3 regions of the Streptomyces sp. NPDC012769 genome follow, and region 1 is predicted to be linked to each of the others. Evidence: riboswitches for the same ligand, from Rfam matches in the RefSeq annotation. Region 1 holds a riboswitch; each other region holds the start of a gene.
The links. A riboswitch is a leader RNA that binds a small molecule or an ion and turns the genes downstream of it on or off. The one in region 1 is predicted to bind thiamine pyrophosphate.
Positions count from the first base shown of each region.

Region 2: another riboswitch for thiamine pyrophosphate. It lies ahead of thiC (phosphomethylpyrimidine synthase ThiC); the one in region 1 lies ahead of thiO (glycine oxidase ThiO).
Region 3: another riboswitch for thiamine pyrophosphate. It lies ahead of ACFY7C_RS24665 (thiamine ABC transporter substrate binding subunit); the one in region 1 lies ahead of thiO (glycine oxidase ThiO).

Region 1 covers NZ_JBIBCP010000002.1:1,003,838-1,009,482, forward strand. Annotated here, with positions in the region: gene ACFY7C_RS13620 (thiazole synthase) at 1-335, opposite strand, end outside; gene thiS (sulfur carrier protein ThiS) at 341-583, opposite strand; gene thiO (glycine oxidase ThiO) at 580-1,743, opposite strand; TPP riboswitch at 1,741-1,853, opposite strand; gene ACFY7C_RS13635 (NAD(P)/FAD-dependent oxidoreductase) at 1,937-3,415, shown strand; gene ACFY7C_RS13640 (Rv2175c family DNA-binding protein) at 3,459-3,824, shown strand; gene thiE (thiamine phosphate synthase) at 4,039-4,689, shown strand; gene metF (methylenetetrahydrofolate reductase [NAD(P)H]) at 4,796-5,645, shown strand, end outside.
Region 2 covers NZ_JBIBCP010000005.1:184,773-190,417, forward strand. Annotated here, with positions in the region: gene ACFY7C_RS26020 (hypothetical protein) at 1-548, shown strand, start outside; gene thiC (phosphomethylpyrimidine synthase ThiC) at 655-2,454, opposite strand; TPP riboswitch at 2,448-2,563, opposite strand; gene ACFY7C_RS26030 (YibE/F family protein) at 2,636-4,033, shown strand; gene ACFY7C_RS26035 (SsgA family sporulation/cell division regulator) at 4,110-4,544, opposite strand; gene ACFY7C_RS26040 (IclR family transcriptional regulator) at 4,682-5,452, opposite strand.
Region 3 covers NZ_JBIBCP010000004.1:753,671-759,315, reverse strand. Annotated here, with positions in the region: gene ACFY7C_RS24670 (ABC transporter permease) at 1-1,515, opposite strand, end outside; gene ACFY7C_RS24665 (thiamine ABC transporter substrate binding subunit) at 1,557-2,654, opposite strand; TPP riboswitch at 2,740-2,850, opposite strand; gene rlmN (23S rRNA (adenine(2503)-C(2))-methyltransferase RlmN) at 2,880-3,986, opposite strand; gene ACFY7C_RS24655 (phosphatidate cytidylyltransferase) at 4,079-5,188, opposite strand; gene frr (ribosome recycling factor) at 5,188-5,645, opposite strand, start outside.

The DNA of each region.
Region 1 (5,645 bases):
CCGTCCGGCAGCAGGGTCCGCTCGTCGGCGATGACCTCCAGCTTGATCCAGTTGGTGCCGAGTGCCTCCCGGGCCAGCCGGGCCGTGAGGACCGCCTCGCCCGCCGTGAAGCAGCCCGCCGTGTTCGGCAGGACGCGGATGCCCAGCCGGTCCAGGACCGAGAGGACCGAGCCGCGTACGTTCGGGTCGAGGCGGCGCATGGCCACGGTCGTCAGCTCCGTGCCGCTGGCGACGAGGGAGCGTTCGAGCACGTCGAGGCTGGGCGCCCCGCCGGTGCCCATGATCAGGCGGGACGAGAAATCCGTACCGCCGAGCGGGAAAACGTCGTCGGACATCGCGCTCAGCCTCCCTGCACCGCGGTCAGGACCTCGATCCGGTCGCCCTCGCCGAGCACGGTGGCGGCCCACCGGCCACGCGGCACGACCGTCTCGTTGACGGCGGCGGCCACCCCGGCGGAGGCCGTGGTGAGGGTGGCGACGAGGGCGTCGAGGGAGAGCGGGCCCGCCAGGACGCGGGCCTCTCCGTTCACGGACACGGTCACGGTCACGGAAGGGTCCGCGGAGGTGTTCTGGGGGGTGTTCATGCGTGCTCCAGGTGCGCGGGGAGGAAGCGGCGGGCGGTGAAGGGGCGCGCCTCGTCCGGCAGCGTGCCGGTGGTGAGCGCCTCCGCCATCACGTCGCCGGTGACGGGGGTGAGCAGCACCCCGTTGCGGTAGTGGCCGGTGGCCAGGTGCAGGCCGGGCAGGGCGCTCGGGCCGAGCAGCGGCGCGTTGTCGGGGGAGCCGGGCCGCAGCCCGGCGCGGGTCTCGGTGAGCGGCAGTTCGGTGATGCCGGGCACCAGCTCGTGCGCGTCGCGCAGCAGCTCGTAGACCCCGCCCGCGGTCACGGTGGTGTCCCAGCCGAGCTCCTCGCTGGTGGCGCCGACGACGAGCTCGCCGTTCTCGCGCGGGACGAGGTAGACCTGGCTGCCGCGGACCACCGCCCGGACCGTCCGGGACAGGAACGGCGCGTACGCGGGCGGCACCCGCAGCCGCAGCACCTGCCCCTTCACGGGCCGAACGGGCGGCAGCACGTCCGCCGGTACGCCGTCGAGCCGGCCGCTGAGGCTGCCCGCGGCCAGCACCACCTGCTCCGCCGCCGGCTCTGCCCCGTCGGCCAGGACCGCGCCGCGCGCCCGGTCGCCCACCACCGTGAGCCGCTCCGCGCGAGTCCGGTGGAAGACCACCCCGGCCCGCTCGCAGGCGGCCACGAGGGCGTCGGCGAGCCGGCGCGGATCGACCTGGTGGTCGCCGTCCACCCGCAGCCCGCCCCGCACGCCGGGCGCCAGCATGGGCTCCAGACGGCGGCACTCGCGCCCGCTGAGCCATTCCGAGGCGAGTCCGCAGCGGGTCTGCAGGGCGTGGAGTTCGCGCAGGTGGGCCCGGTCGTCGGCGTCGAGCGCGACGGCGAGGGTGCCGCAGGCGCGGTAGCCGACGTCGTGGCCGGTGGTCTCGGCGAGTTCGGCGACGAAGTCGGGGTAGCGGCGGGCGGAGGCCAGGTTGAGGCCGAGGAGGGTCTCCTCGCCGTAGTGCAGTTCGGTGACGGCGGCGAGCATGCCCGCCGCCACCCGGGCGGCCCCGCCGCCCGGTTCGGGGTCGGCCACGGCGGTGCGCAGTCCGCGTTGCGCGGCCCGCCAGGCCGTGACCAGGCCGATGATCCCGCCCCCGATGACGAGGACGTCGGAAGTACTGCTCGTACGCGACATGGGCGTCCAGCCCCTCCCTTCGCCGGCATGACCCGGATCAGGTTCGTACGGTCGGAGGCCGGCCAGCCTCCCTCTCAGCCCGGTGCGTCCGGGCTCCCGCGAGTGCTTTACGGCGGCCAGACTAGCCGCCGAGGGCGGAGCGCCACAGGACCCCTCCCTTCCTGACGGTTCGTCAGATGCGTAAGGTGGCCGTGTGAGCGAGCAGAAGAGCGAGCAGTCCAGCGGGAAGAACAGCGCCGACCCCATGGAGCCGACGGCCACCCGGCCGCCCGCCACCCCCGGCGCCCCGCCGCACCCGACAGCCGCCGCCCCGACCGGAACCCCGGCCGCCGTGCGTCCCGGCCCGGAGGCGACCACTGCCCCGGCTGGGACCCCGGCCGCCGTACAGCCCGGCCCCGCGTCAGCCGCCGCCCCGGCCGCGCCGCGCAGCGGTCGGCACGTCGTGATCGTCGGCGCCGGAATGGCGGGCGTGCAGACCGCCGTCGCCCTGCGCGAGCAGGGCTTCACGGGCCCCGTCACCCTCATCGGCGCAGAGCCCCACCAGCCCTACGACCGGCCGCCGCTCTCCAAGGCGGTCCTGCTCGGCAAGGCCGAGGACTCCGCCTTCGACATCGACTTCGAGGACCTCGGTGTCGAGCTGCGCCTCGGCGTCGAGGTCACCGGCCTGCGCGCCGCCGACCACGAGGTCGACACGGAGGCCGGCCCCGTCCCGTACGACACCCTCGTCGTCGCCACCGGCGCCCATCCGCTCACCCTGCCCGGCAGCGAGGGCGTCCCCGGCGTCCACCTGCTGCGCACCCTGGACGACGCGGCCCGACTCAAGCCGGTCCTGGAACGCCGCCACGACATCGTCGTCGTCGGCGCCGGCTGGATCGGCGCCGAGTTCGCCACCGCCGCCCGCGAGGCCGGCTGCGCCGTCACCGTCGTCGAGGCGGCGGACCGTCCCCTCCCCGGCGCCCTGCCGGCCGAGGTGACCGCTCCCATGGCGGCCTGGTACGCCGAGAGCGGCACCGAACTCCGCCTGCACGCGCGCGTGCGGCAGGTCGAGGAGGGACGGGTCGTCCTCGACGAGGACGCGACCGGTTCCGAGGCCTCGGCGGCCCCGGCCGCCTCCACCGCCCCCCGGGAGCTGCCCGCCGACGCCGTCGTCGTCGGCATCGGCGCCCGGCCCGCCACCGGCTGGCTCGCCGGATCCGGCGTCGCGCTCGACCCGAGTGGCGCGGTCACCGCCGACGATCGCCTGCGCGCCTCGCTGCCCGACGTGTACGCGGTCGGGGACTGCGCCTCCTTCCCGTCGGCCCGCTACGGCGAACGGCTCCTCGTCCACCACTGGGACAACGCCCTCCAGGGCCCCCGTACCGTCGCCGCCGACATCCTCGGCGAGGCCCCCGCGCCCTACGACCCGGTGCCCTACTTCTGGTCCGAGCAGTTCGGCCGCTTCGTCCAGTACGCCGGACACCACGGCGCCGCCGACACCCTGCTGTGGCGCGGCGACCCGGCCGACGAGGCCTGGACCGTGCTCTGGCTGCGCGGCGACGCGCTCGTGGCGCTGCTCGCGGTGGGCCGCCCCCGCGATCTGGCCCAGGGGCGCCGGCTGATCGAGCACGGCACGCCCGTCGACCCGGAGCGGGCCGCGGACCCCTCCGTACCTCTGAAGGCGGCAGTCCGGTAGGGCCCGACTACCGGCTGTCAGTCCGGGATGGCACGCTTGTCCCGTGACCGAGATTGACGCAAAGATCGATGCTCTCGTCCCCGCCTGGCTCTACCTCCCCGACATCGCGGAAATGCTCGACGTCGAGGTGACGCGCGTGCGGCAGCTGGTCAAGGAGGGCCAGCTCATCGCCGTGCGCCGTGGTGAGAACAAGGCGCTGCAGGTGCCGGCCGCCTTCATCCAGGGCGACAAGGTCGTCAAGGGGCTCGTGGGCACCCTGACGCTCCTGCGGGACGACGGCTTCACCGACGAAGAGATGCTGGAGTGGCTCTTCACTCCCGACCCGACCCTGCCCGGCACCCCCGCGCAGGCCCTCGGCGAGAATCGCGGCACGGAGGTGAAGCGCCGCGCCCAGGCGCTCGCCGTCTGACGCGGTTACGCGACCGCCGCGCCGACGCAGCCACGCACCGGCGCGGCCACGCATACGATGCGCCTCGCGCCGGTGCGCCGCGCACCGCGCGCCGACGCGCCGCGCACCGGGAACGCTCGCCGAGCGGACCCACGAACAGCACCCGCGGGTGCCGGGCCGGCCGGTCCTTACCGGCCGGCCCGGCACCGGCACCACCCACCAGGGGGGAACGACCATGTCCACGCCTCGCGCCCGGCTCTCCGACGCCCGGCTCTATCTGTGCACCGACGCCCGCAAGCGGCAGGGCGACCTGCCCGCCTTCCTGGACGCCGTGCTCTCCTCCGGCGTGGACATCGTGCAGCTCCGCGACAAGGGCATGGAGGCCGGTGAGGAGCTCGAGCACCTGGCCGTCCTCGCCGAGGCCTGCCGCCGCCACGGCACGCTCCTCGCCGTCAACGACCGGGCCGACGTCGCCCACGCCATCGGCTCCGACGTGCTGCATCTCGGCCAGGGTGACCTGCCCGTGCCCGCCGCCCGCGCCATCCTCGGCGACGACGTGCTGATGGGCCGCTCCTGCCACGCCGAGGAGGAGGTGGCCGCGGCCGCCGCCGAGCCGGGCGTGGACTACTTCTGCACCGGCCCGTGCTGGCCCACCCCCACCAAGCCGGGGCGTCACGCGCCGGGCCTCGACCTCGTGCGGTACGCGGCGGGCCTGGCCCAGGACCGGCCCTGGTTCGCCATCGGCGGCATCGACGAGACCAACCTGGACGAGGTCCTGGACGCCGGAGCCCGCCGGATCGTCGTCGTCCGCGCGATCACCGAGGCCGACGACCCGGCCGCCGCCACGGCCGCCCTCGCCAAGCGGGTCCGCGAGCGCCTCGCGTAGATCGTCCCGGTCCGGGCGGCCCCGGCCGGCGTCCTGCTGTCCTGAAACGTGTCCACAAGGCGGACTCGGCTTCACCCCGCTCGTAGACCCCGTCTAACCTGCCCGTATGGCCCTTGGTACCGCTTCCGTCCGCTCGGACCGTGCACGCACGGTCCGCGACATCCTCGCCTCCGGTGGCACCTCCTACTCCTTCGAGTTCTTCGCGCCCCGGACCGAGAAGAGCGAGCAGAGCCTCTGGAACGCGATGCGCCGGATCGAGGCGGTGGGGCCGAGCTTCGTCTCCGTCACCTACGGCGCCGGCGGCTCCACGCGCGGAGGCACGGTCAAGGCCACCCAGAAGATCGCCTCCGACACCACCCTCACCCCGGTCGCCCACCTCACCGCCGTCGACCACTCGATCGCCGAGCTCCGCAACATCCTCGGCCAGTACGCCGACGCCGGAATCCGGAACATGCTCGCCGTCCGCGGCGACCCGCCGGGCGACCCGCTCGGCGAGTGGGTCGCCCACCCCGAAGGCGTGCGGTACGCCGCCGACCTCGTCCGGCTGATCAAGGAGTCGGGCGACTTCTGCGTGGGCGTCGCCGCCTTCCCGGAGATGCACCCGCGCTCCACCGACTGGGACACCGACGTCCGCCACTTCGTGGACAAGTGCCGGGCCGGCGCCGACTACGCGATCACCCAGATGTTCTTCGACCCGGAGGCGTATCTGCGGCTGCGCGACAGCGTCCAGAAGGCGGGCTGCGACACCCCGATCATTCCCGAGGTCATGCCCGTGGTGAGCGCGCGAACCCTGGAGCGGCTGCCCCAGCTGAGCAACGCGGTCTTCCCGGAGAACGTGAAAGAACGGATCCTCGCCGTCAAGGACGATCCGGCCGCTGTACGCTCCATTGGCATCGAGTTCGCGACGGAGTTCTGCGCGCGTCTGCTGTCCGAGGGTGTCCCCGGGCTGCACTTCA
Region 2 (5,645 bases), on a different contig from region 1:
GTACGGGCGCGATGCTGGGCGACTCGGCCGGCGCGGGCGCGGTCGCCGTCGTCACCGTTCTCGCCCCGATCCTCGCGGGCGCGGCGGCGGTCATCTTCCTGCTGGTCGGGGCGGTCCTGAAGATGCTGGACCCGCCGCCCGCGTTCGCCGACACCCTGCTCACCGCGGGCCTCTTCTTCGGCGCCGTCGGCGCGGCCGGTCTCCTCTTCGCCGCCGTCGGCCTGCTCATGACCGCGCTGCGCAACAGCGCCACCCAGGTCCCCGCCCCGACCCCCGACGACGAGCTGTCGCGCGCGAAGGAGGCCTGGTGCCGGGCGCTCCTGGACCGCGGCATCCTCCCCTTCCTCCGCGACGCGCTGGCCTCGGCGTCCGCCGCCCCGCCGATTCCGAAGCAGTCCCCGCCCCCGTCCGGCCGCATCCCCAAGGTCGGCTACAGCGGTCCCGACTTCACCAGCCCCAACGAGGGCGCCCCGGCCCCCCGCCCCACCTACACGAGCCCGGACTTCACCGGCCCGGACTTCGGCCCACCCGAGACCCGTTCGCAGTGACCACCGGGCACCGCCCTCCCCCACGGTCTTTCGGCCGGAGACGGCGGACCGGCCCGCGACTCCCCCGGGGTCGCGGGCCGGCGCCGTACGGAGCGGCGGTCTCGGGCTACTCCGCCATCGGCAGGTAGACCCGGTTGCCGGCCGCCGCGAACTCGGCCGACTTCTCGGCCATGCCCTGCTCGATCTCGTCCGCCTTCAGGTCGCCGCCGTGCTCGCGGCGGATGTCCTGGGAGATCTTCATCGAGCAGAACTTCGGGCCGCACATCGAGCAGAAGTGCGCCGTCTTCGCGGGCTCCGCCGGCAGCGTCTCGTCGTGGAACTCACGGGCCGTGTCCGGGTCGAGGGCCAGGTTGAACTGGTCCTCCCAGCGGAACTCGAACCGCGCGTCCGAGAGGGCGTCGTCCCACTCCTGCGCCCCCGGGTGGCCCTTGGCCAGGTCCGCCGCGTGGGCCGCGATCTTGTAGGTGATGACGCCCGTCTTCACGTCGTCCTTGTTCGGCAGGCCCAGGTGCTCCTTGGGCGTCACGTAGCAGAGCATCGCCGTGCCCCACCAGGCGATCATCGCCGCGCCGATGCCCGAGGTGATGTGGTCGTACGCGGGAGCGACGTCCGTGGTGAGCGGGCCGAGCGTGTAGAACGGCGCCTCCTCGCAGATCTCCTGCTGGAGGTCGATGTTCTCCTTGATCTTGTGCATCGGGACGTGGCCCGGGCCCTCGATCATCGTCTGCACGTTGTGGCGCTTGGCGATCGTGTTCAGCTCGCCGAGCGTGCGCAGCTCCGCGAACTGCGCCTCGTCGTTGGCGTCCGCGATCGAGCCGGGCCGCAGGCCGTCGCCGAGCGAGTACGTGACGTCGTACGCCGCCAGGATCTCGCAGAGCTCCTCGAAGTTCGTGTAGAGGAAGTTCTCCTTGTGGTGCGCGAGGCACCAGGCGGCCATGATCGAGCCGCCGCGCGAGACGATGCCGGTCTTGCGGCGGGCGGTCAGCGGCACGTACGGCAGCAGCACGCCGGCGTGGACGGTCATGTAGTCCACGCCCTGCTCGGCCTGCTCGATGACCGTGTCCTTGTAGATCTCCCAGGTCAGCTCCTCGGCCTTGCCGTCGACCTTCTCCAAGGCCTGGTAGAGCGGCACGGTGCCGATCGGCACGGGGGAGTTGCGCAGCACCCACTCGCGCGTGGTGTGGATGTTGCGGCCGGTGGAGAGGTCCATGACCGTGTCGGCGCCCCACTTGGTGGCCCAGGTCATCTTCTCCACCTCCTCCTCGATGGAGGAGGTGACCGCGGAGTTGCCGATGTTGGCGTTGACCTTCACCAGGAACCGCTTGCCGATGATCATCGGCTCGATCTCCGGGTGGTTGACGTTCGCCGGCAGCACCGCGCGGCCCGCCGCGATCTCCTCCCGTACGACCTCGGGGGAGACGTTCTCGCGGATCGCGACGTACTCCATCTCCGGGGTGATCTCCCCGCGGCGGGCGTACGCGAGCTGCGTGACGGCCTGGCCGTCGCGGCCCCGGCGGGGCAGCCGGGGACGGCCCGGGAAGACCGCGTCGAGGTTCTTCAGCCCGCCGCCGCGCGGCGAGGTGTGCTTGATGCCGTCGTCCTCGGGCCGGACCGGGCGGCCCGGGTACTCCTCGGTGTCACCGCGCGCGATGATCCAGTTCTCGCGCAGCGGCGGCAGTCCGCGCCGTACGTCGGTGTCGATGGTCGGGTCGGTGTACGGACCGGACGTGTCGTACAGCGTCACGTCCTTGCCGTTGGTGAGGTGCACCTGACGGACCGGCACCCGGAGGTCGGGGCGGGAACCCTCGACGTATCCCTTGTGCCAGCCCGGCGTGCGCTCCTGTCGGCCGCTGCCGCTCTGTTCGTCCTGGCTGGAGGCAGGCGTGCGTGCGTCCTGAATGGTCATGAGACCTATCTCCCTACGCCGGCATTACCCGGTAACAGGTTCGGCGGTCGGCGCAGCTGGTCGTCAGCGCCCTCTCAGCCCGGTGCTCCGAGCTCCCGCGTGTGCAAAGGTGTCACCACGCTAGCGTCATCACTGGCGTGCTGAACAGTGGGGGCCCTGACGTTCTTGCGATGATCGGTCGGTGACCTCCTCGCAGCAGACCCCCGAACCGCACGGCCACGAGCACGGGCACGAGCCCGGTCATGGACCTGGCCATGGACCTGTTCATGGGTCCGGCCACGGGCATTCCCATGCGCACAGTCACGGCCCCGCCGCGCCGGTGTCCCGGCATCTGCGCAAGGTCATCGCCGCGGTCCTGATCCCCTTCGCCACCGCCGTGGTCGTCGGGCTCCTGGTGTTGTGGCCGGGCGGCACCCCGGCGCACGAGCGCACCGGGGTGGGCTTCGACCGGCAGACCGAACAGGGCAAGGTCGTCGCCGTCGAACAGGTCGACTGCAAGGACGTGAACGCCGCGCAGGTCCCACCGACCGGGGACACCTCCACCTCCCAGGGCCGCGAGGCGGTCAACGCCCAGCAGGGCCAGTGCGAGAAGGCGACCGTCGAGGTCACCACCGGGCCGGACAAGGGCCGGAAGTTCACCGAGATCGTCCAGCCGGACGCTCCACGGCAACTCCACGAGGGGCAGGGCGTGGTGGTGGCGTACGCCCCGGACGCGCCGCGCGACCTGCAGTACTCCGTCACGGACGTGAACCGGAAACTGCCGATCGGCCTGCTGGCCGGCATCTTCGCGCTCGCCGTCGTGGTCGTCGGCCGGCTGCGCGGGGTGATGGCGCTGATCGCGCTGGCAGTGAGCTTCCTGGTGCTGACCCTCTTCATCCTGCCGGCGATCCTCCAGGGCTCGAACCCCTTGGTGGTGGCCGTCGTCGGGTCCAGCGCGATCATGCTGATCGCGCTCTACATGTGTCACGGGCTCTCCGCCCGCACCTCGGTCGCGGTGCTCGGGACGCTGGTCTCGCTGCTGCTCATCGGCCTGCTCGGCTCGCTGTTCATCGGCTGGGCTTCGTTGAGCGGCAACACGGACGACAACACCGGTCTCATCCACGGGCTCTACCCGGACATCGACATGTCCGGTCTGCTGCTCGCCGGCGTGATCATCGGTTCGCTCGGCGTGCTGGACGACGTGACGGTGACCCAGACCTCGGCGGTCTGGGAACTGCACCAGGCCGATCCGAAGATGGGCCCGCGGGCGCTGTACCGGGCCGGGATCCGGATCGGCCGCGACCACATCGCCTCGGTGGTGAACACCCTGGTCCTGGCGTACGCGGGTGCGGCGCTGCCGCTGCTGCTGCTGTTCTCGATCGCGCAGAGCAGCGTGGGAACGGTGGCCAACAGCGAACTGGTCGCGGAGGAGATCGTGCGCACCCTGATCGGCTCGATCGGTCTGGTCGCCTCCGTCCCCGTGACCACCGGCCTGGCGGCGCTGGTCGTCTCGGCCGACCGGCCGGGCGCCGCCGAGCAGCGGCCGGGGGCCGGGGGCCAGCGGTCGGGCCGGGGCGGACGGCGGCGCCGGGCCAAGTGACCCGGCGCCTGTGACGCCGTCGGGTGGGAGGCCGTCGGGTTCGAGGCCGTCGGCGCTCCGTGCGGGCCGCGTCGCCTCAGCCGGCGTTCTCCTCCGCCAGGATGCGACCGAGTGCGGCCTCCAGGTTGTCCTCGAAGTCGCCGAGTGTCCGTTCCTGACCGAGCGGAACGAGCTTGTCCGTACGGTCGAGGAAGGCGACCAACGGTGGCGCGCTCGCCCGGAACAGGGCGCGGTCGCTGCCGACCTGGAGCCGGATCATCACGTCCGACAGCCCTTCGGGATCGGTCGGAGCGATGTGCACATCGCCGTCCCCGCTGGGCCGGTTGATCCCGTCGACCAGCAGTTCCCTGCCGAATGCCCAGGTGACGGGCGCGTCTCCGGGAAGGTGGAAGGTCATCCGCACCGCATAGGGATCGCGGGTCTCGTATCGCAGTTCCACCGGGATCCTGAAGGAGAGCTCCTCGGAGACGAGGAAGCTCATCAGGACCTCGGCCTGAACCGTCTCTCGCATCTTGTACCCCGCAGTAGATGGAGCAGTTGTGTGAACACGCTGCTGAAAGCTGTGGTCGAAACGGCCAGGAATGATCCCCCATGGCCCTCTTGACGCCATCGTGCTGCACGCGCTATCAGATCACAAGGAGTGATTTTTCAGATACTGATAGAGAACGCGAGCGAACTGAAGAGTCTTCCGATCTCGTTCTGTAGCTGCTCGATCGCTGGCAGCAACCGTTCTTCCTGGTGAAGGGGGACGGAAATCGCCATCGCGGCCGCCGTGGACCCCGCGGTGATGGGGATGGCGGCACAGACCGTGCCGAGCGCATATTCCTGGCGCTCCACCAGGGGTTCCATTCGCCCCATACCGCCCAAACGGTCCAAAAGGGCACGGCGATTACGCACCGTATACGGGGTGATGGCCTCCACCGGATGCCGGTCGAGGTGGTCTTGACGACTTTTCAGATCAAGTTGACTCAGCAGGCACTGCCCGATGGCGTGCGCGTGCCCGGTCTCCCGGAAGTCCGCCCATTCCTCGACGGCGGGGGCGGAAGGAGTGTCGGCGACGGCGACGAGCTCGATCTCGCCCTCGCGGTAGATCGCGAAGTAGACGGGGACACCGATGGCGTCCCGCCAGTGGGCGAGAGAGTCTTCGATCTTGGTGCGACGATTCTGCAGAACGCCGCCGCCCATCAGACGGCCGGCGGCGTCCCCGAAGACGAACACACCCTTCTCGCGACGCAGATAACCCTCGTGCGTCAGGGTGCGCAGCAGGTGGTACGCGGTGGGAAGCGGAAGCCCCGCCTCTCGCGCGAGCTGTTTCGCGGGTGCCCCCTCCTCGTGGGAGCCCACGGCCTCGAGCAGTCTCAGCGCCCTCTGCACCGAGCCGATCAGCGTAGGAGCAGCGGACTGCGAAGCAGTGGCCAAAGGTCACCCCCAGGCGTGTCGACGAGTGCGTCGCACCCGCCCGCGGGGGCCGCCCCCGCGCGCCCACCGCGACCTGGGACCGGTGGGCCCGGTGGCGGACCCGTCCGGGGACAGACACGATCACGCAGGTCGACACCGAAGGTCTTCGCCTGTGGCTCCCGGGGCGGCAGAGCTTTTCCACTCTAATGGCAGG
Region 3 (5,645 bases), on a different contig from region 1:
GCCGTAGTTGAGCTCGCCGGGCCGGCCCAGCAGCCGGGCCACGGCGACCGGCAGGGTCGGGTTGTCGGGGCGGGCGATGAAGACCGTCGCGCCGAACTCTCCGAGCGACACGGCGAAGGCGAAACCGGCGGCGATCAGCAGCGCCCGCCGGACGAGCGGCAGGTCCACTTCCCGCCAGGCCCGCCAGGGCGAGGCACCGAGGACGGCCGCGGCCTCCCGCAGCCGCTCGTCGACCGCCCGGAGCACGGGCAGCATGGTCCGTACGACGAAGGGGACGCCGACCAGCGCCTGGGCGAGGGGGACGAGGATCCAGCTGGCCCTCAGGTCGAGCGGCGGCTCGTCGAGGGTGATGAGGAAGCCGAAGCCGACCGTGACGGCGGAGACGCCGAGCGGCAGCATGAGCAGCGCGTCGAAGCCGCGGACGAGCCGCCCGGCGCGCCGGGTGAGGGCCGCGGCGGCGAGCCCGCCGACGAGGACGGCGATGCCCGTCGCGGCGAGCGCGTACTGCAGCGAGTTGACGATCGTGTCGGTCAGCGGCACGAGGAAGGTGCCGGTCTCGTCGACGCGCTGGAGCGACCGGTAGTGGGCGAGGCCGTAGCCGGTGGGGGTGGCGAGGGACCGTTCGACGAGGACGCCGAGCGGGGCCAGGATCAGCAGGGCGATGGACAGCAGGACGGCGCCGAGCAGCGCCCACTGCGCGGTGCCGCGCGGCCGGTGGGCGGTCCGCTCCGGCGGGACGAGCCTCAGTGCCGTCTCGCGGCGCCGCACGGTCCTGGCGTGGACGGCGAGGACGGTGCCGACGGCGACGAACTGGACCATGGTCAGGACGGCGGCGGTGGAGAGCTGGAGCCGGTCGGCGGTCTGCCGGTAGATCTCGGTCTCCAGGGTGGAGTACGCGGGTCCGCCGAGGATCTGCACGATGCCGAAGGAGCTCGCCGTGAACAGGAAGACCATGAGCGCGGCGGCGGCGACGGCGGGCCCGAGCGCGGGCAGGGTCACGGTCCGCCAGGCCCGCAGGCGGGAGGCGCCGAGGACCCGGGCGGCTTCCTCCTGGCGGGGGTCGAGCTGCGACCAGAGGCCGCCGACGGTGCGGACGACGACGGCGTAGTTGAAGAAGACATGGGCGAGGAGGATCGCCCAGACGCCGGTGTCGAGCCGGACGCCCCACCACTCGTCGAGCAGCCCGCGCCGGCCGACGAGGGCGAGGAACGCGGTGCCGACCATGACGGTGGGCAGCACGAACGGCACGGTGACGACGGCCCGCAGGATCCGCTTGCCGGGGAAGTCGAAGCGGGCGAAGACGTACGCGCCGGGCAGGGCGACGAGCAGGGTGAGGGCGGTGGAGGCGAGGGCCTGCCACAGCGTGAACCACAGGACGTCGAGGATCTCCGGCCGGCTCAGGGTCTCGCCGAACCGGCCGAGCTCCCAGTGGCCGTCCGGCCTGAGCCCGCGCTCGACGATCGAGACGACGGGCCAGGCGAAGAAGACCGCGAAGAAGGCGACGGGCAGGAGCATCAGCCCCAGCCGCGCCGCGCTTCCCCGGCGGCCCGAGCGGACTACTTCAGGACGAGCGACGACCACTGCTGGATCCACTGGTCACGGTTCTCGGCGATCTTCTCGGGCGCCATGGTCTCCGGCTTGTCGATCACCACACCGTGCTTGGTGAACAGCTCCGGGAGCGTCGCGTCGTTCGTGACCGGGTTAACGAACATCTGCAGCGGCATGTCGTCCTGGAACTTCTTGGAGATCAGGAAGTCGATCAACGCCTTGCCGCCCTCGGGGTTCTTCGCCCCGTTCAGCAGGCCGGCGAACTCGGTCTGCCGGAAGCAGGTGCCCGTGGACACGCCGGTGGGGGCCACCTTCGGCTGCGGCTCGGAGTAGAGCACCTCGACCGGCGGGGAGGAGGCGTAGGAGACGACGAGCGGCCGGTCCCCCTTGGCCTTCTTGCCGCCCGCGGAGCCGGAGAACTCCTGGTTGTAGGCGAGCTCCCAGCTGTCGACGGTCTTCACGCCGTTGGCCTTGAGCTTCTTCCAGTAGTCCTGCCAGCCGGTGTCGCCGTACTTCGCGGCGGTGCCGAGGAGGAAGCCGAGGCCCGGGGAGGACCGCTCGGGGTTCTCGACGACGAGGAGGTCCTTGTACGCGGGCTTCGCGAGGTCGTCGAAGGTCTGCGGCGGCGCGAGCTTCTTGTCGGCGAAGTACTGCTTGTCGTAGTTGACGCAGATGTCGCCGGAGTCGATGGGGGTGACCCGGTGCTGCTCCTTGTCGAGCTGGAGCGCGGCGGGGATCCGGTCGAGGCCCTTCGCCTCGTACGAGGTGAAGATGCCGTTGTCGAGGGCGCGGGACAGCAGGGTGTTGTCGACGCCGAAGAAGACGTCGCCCTGGGGGGCGCCCTTGGTCAGGATCTCCTTGTTGACGGCCTCGCCGGCGTCGCCGCTCTTGAGGACCTTGACCGTGAAACCGGTCTGCCGGGTGAACTCCGCCAGCACTTCCTTGGAGGCGTTGAAGGAGTCGTGGCTGACGAGCGTGACGGTCTTGGGCGCGGGTCCGCCGCTCTTGCCCGCCGCGTCGCGCACGTCGTCGGTGCCGCAGGCGGCGAGGGTGGTGACGCCGAGCGCCGCGGCGAGCGCGGCGGCGGCTGCCTTCTTGGTGTTCACGTTGGACTTCCTCCTGGGGGTGGCCAGGAAGAGACGCGGCCCTGCCCGCGGCCGGGGGACACCGGACGCGGGCAGGGCGCAACAGCTCGAGTTACGACCGAACTTCCTACCCAGAATGACCTGGGCGAGGTTCAGAGGGTCTGCGGTCTGACGGTCACCGCACTCTCAGCGCTGTGGCGCTCCCCTGTCGGAATATGCAGATGTGTTCGAGCTCAGACTACAAGGTCAGCGTTCGGCGGCGGCCAGCTGTCCACAGGCACCGTCGATCTCCTGCCCGCGGGTGTCGCGGACGGTGACCGGCACGCCGTGGGCGGCGATGGCCTCGACGAACGCCTTCTCGTCCTCGGGGCGGGACGCGGTCCACTTCGAGCCGGGCGTCGGGTTCAGCGGGATGAGGTTCACGTGCACCCGCTTGCCCTTCAGCAGCCGGCCCAGCAGGTCACCACGCCAGGCCTGGTCGTTGATGTCCCGGATCAGGGCGTACTCGATGGAGATCCGGCGGCCGGACTTCTCCGCGTACTCCCAGGCGGCGTCGAGGACCTCGCGGACCTTCCAGCGGGTGTTGACCGGCACCAGGGTGTCGCGCAGCTCGTCGTCGGGCGCGTGCAGCGAGACCGCGAGACGGCACTTGAAGCCCTCGTCGGCGAACCGCAGCATCGCCGGGACCAGGCCCACCGTGGACACGGTGATGCCGCGCTGGGACAGGCCCAGGCCGTCGGGCTCGGGGTCGGTGAGCCGGCGGATGGCGCCGACGACCCGCTTGTAGTTGGCGAGCGGCTCGCCCATCCCCATGAAGACGATGTTCGACAGCCGCGCCGGCCCTCCGGGCACCTCGCCGTCCCGCAGGGCGCGCATGCCGTCGACGATCTGGTGGACGATCTCCGCCGTCGACAGATTGCGGTCGAGACCGGCCTGGCCGGTGGCGCAGAACGGGCAGTTCATGCCGCAGCCGGCCTGCGAGGAGATGCACATGGTCACCCGGTCCGGGTAGCGCATCAGCACCGACTCGACGAGCGTGCCGTCGTGCAGCCGCCACAGGGTCTTGCGGGTGGTGTCGTCGTCGCACGAGACGTGCCGCACGACCGACATCAGATCGGGCAGCAGCTCCCCCGCCAGCTTCTCGCGCGAGGCCGCGGGAATGTCGGTCCACTCCGCCGGGTCGTGCGCGTACCGCGCGAAGTAGTGCGTGGACAGCTGCTTGGCGCGAAACGGCTTCTCGCCGATCGCGGCGACCGCCTCCTTGCGCTCTGCGGGCGTGAGGTCGGCGAGGTGCCGCGGGGGCTGCTTGGCTCCGCGCGGGGCGACGAAAGTGAGTTCTCCGGGCTTGGGCATGGTGATACCAGTGTCGCAGAGTTACGACGAAGGGCTCGCCGCCCTGTGGACAACGAGCCCTTCGCGTGGAAAAGCACTGGTCAGCGCGTTGATCAACCGCTTCCGACGAACAGGACGAGCAGCAGCCACACCACCGGCGCCGTCGGCAGCAGCGAGTCCAGCCGGTCCATGATGCCGCCGTGCCCGGGGAGCAGGGTGCCCATGTCCTTGATGCCGAGGTCACGCTTGATCATCGACTCCCCCAGATCGCCCAGGGTCGCGCTCGCCGCGACCGCGAGGCCGAGGAGGAGGCCCTGCCACCAGGTGCCGCCGTCGATCAGGAACTCCATGCACAGCGCGCCCGCCGCCATGGCGAAGGCGACCGCGCCGAGCAGACCCTCACGGGTCTTGCCGGGGCTGATGCGCGGGGCGAGCTTGTGCCTGCCGAAGCGCCAGCCGACCGCGTACGCGCCGGTGTCGCTGACCACGGTGAGGACCAGGAAGGTCAGCACCCGCCACGGCCCGTCGTCGGCGGTCAGCATCAGCGCCACGAAGGTCGCCAGGAAGGGCACGTAGAAGGCGGCGAAGACTCCCGCCGTGACGTCCTTCAGATAGCCCTCGGGCGGCTCCGTCATCCGCCACACGAGGACGGCGAGGGCCGTGAGGGCCATCGCGACCCACGCGCCCTCCGGGCCCCGCACATAGCCGGCGACGACCATCGCCGCGCCACCGACCGCCAGCGGGACCAGCGGGGCCTTGATGCCCTTGCGTTCCTGGAGGCGGGAGGTGAGCTCCCAGAGGCCGACCACGACGGCGACCGCTATCACCCCGACGAACGCCGCCTTCCAGACGAACAGCGACGCGATGATGACGGCACCGAGGCCGAGACCGACTCCTATGGCCGCACCCAGGTCACGACCCGCGCTCTTCTTCTGCCGCGGCTTCTGCCGGGGCGAAGGCGCAGGCGCGGGCTGGGACGGGCTGGACATGGGCTCCTGCGGGTGCTCGTGCGGCGTCTCGTCACGGAACAGGGGACCGCTCGGCTGAGCGGCCCCCCGGTCGTGATCGTCCTGGTTGTCGCCGGCGGGATCGTCGGACACGATGGGCATGGGCCGAGTCTGCGCCGCCTGCCGCCCTTCGTAGGCGGGACCCGCCGGGGCAGGCCCCTGGTCGGGTCCCCCGAAGCCGGTGGTGGCCGGGGCCCTCCAGGATGAGTCGTTCATCAGACCTCGAGCAGCTCGGCTTCCTTGTGCTTGAGCAGCTCGTCCACCTGCGCGACGTACTTCGCGGTGGTGTCGTCGAGCTCCTTCTCCGCGCGGCGGCCCTCGTCCTCACCGACCTCGCCGTCCTTGACGAACTTGTCGATGGTCTCCTTGGCCTTGCGGCGCACGGAGCGGATCGAGATCTTCGAGTCCTCGGCCTTGCCCTTGGCGACCTTGATGTAGTCGCGGCGGCGCTCCTCGGTCAGCTCGGGGAACACCACCCGGATGATGTTGCCGTCGTTGCTCGGGTTGACGCCGAGGTCCGAGTCCCGGATGGCCTGCTCGATGTTGCGCAGCGCGCTCTTGTCGAACGGGGTCACCACGGCCATGCGCGGCTCGGGAACCGAGAACGACGCCAGCTGATTGATCGGGGTGAGGGCACCGTAGTAGTCCGCCACGATCTTGTTGAACATCGCCG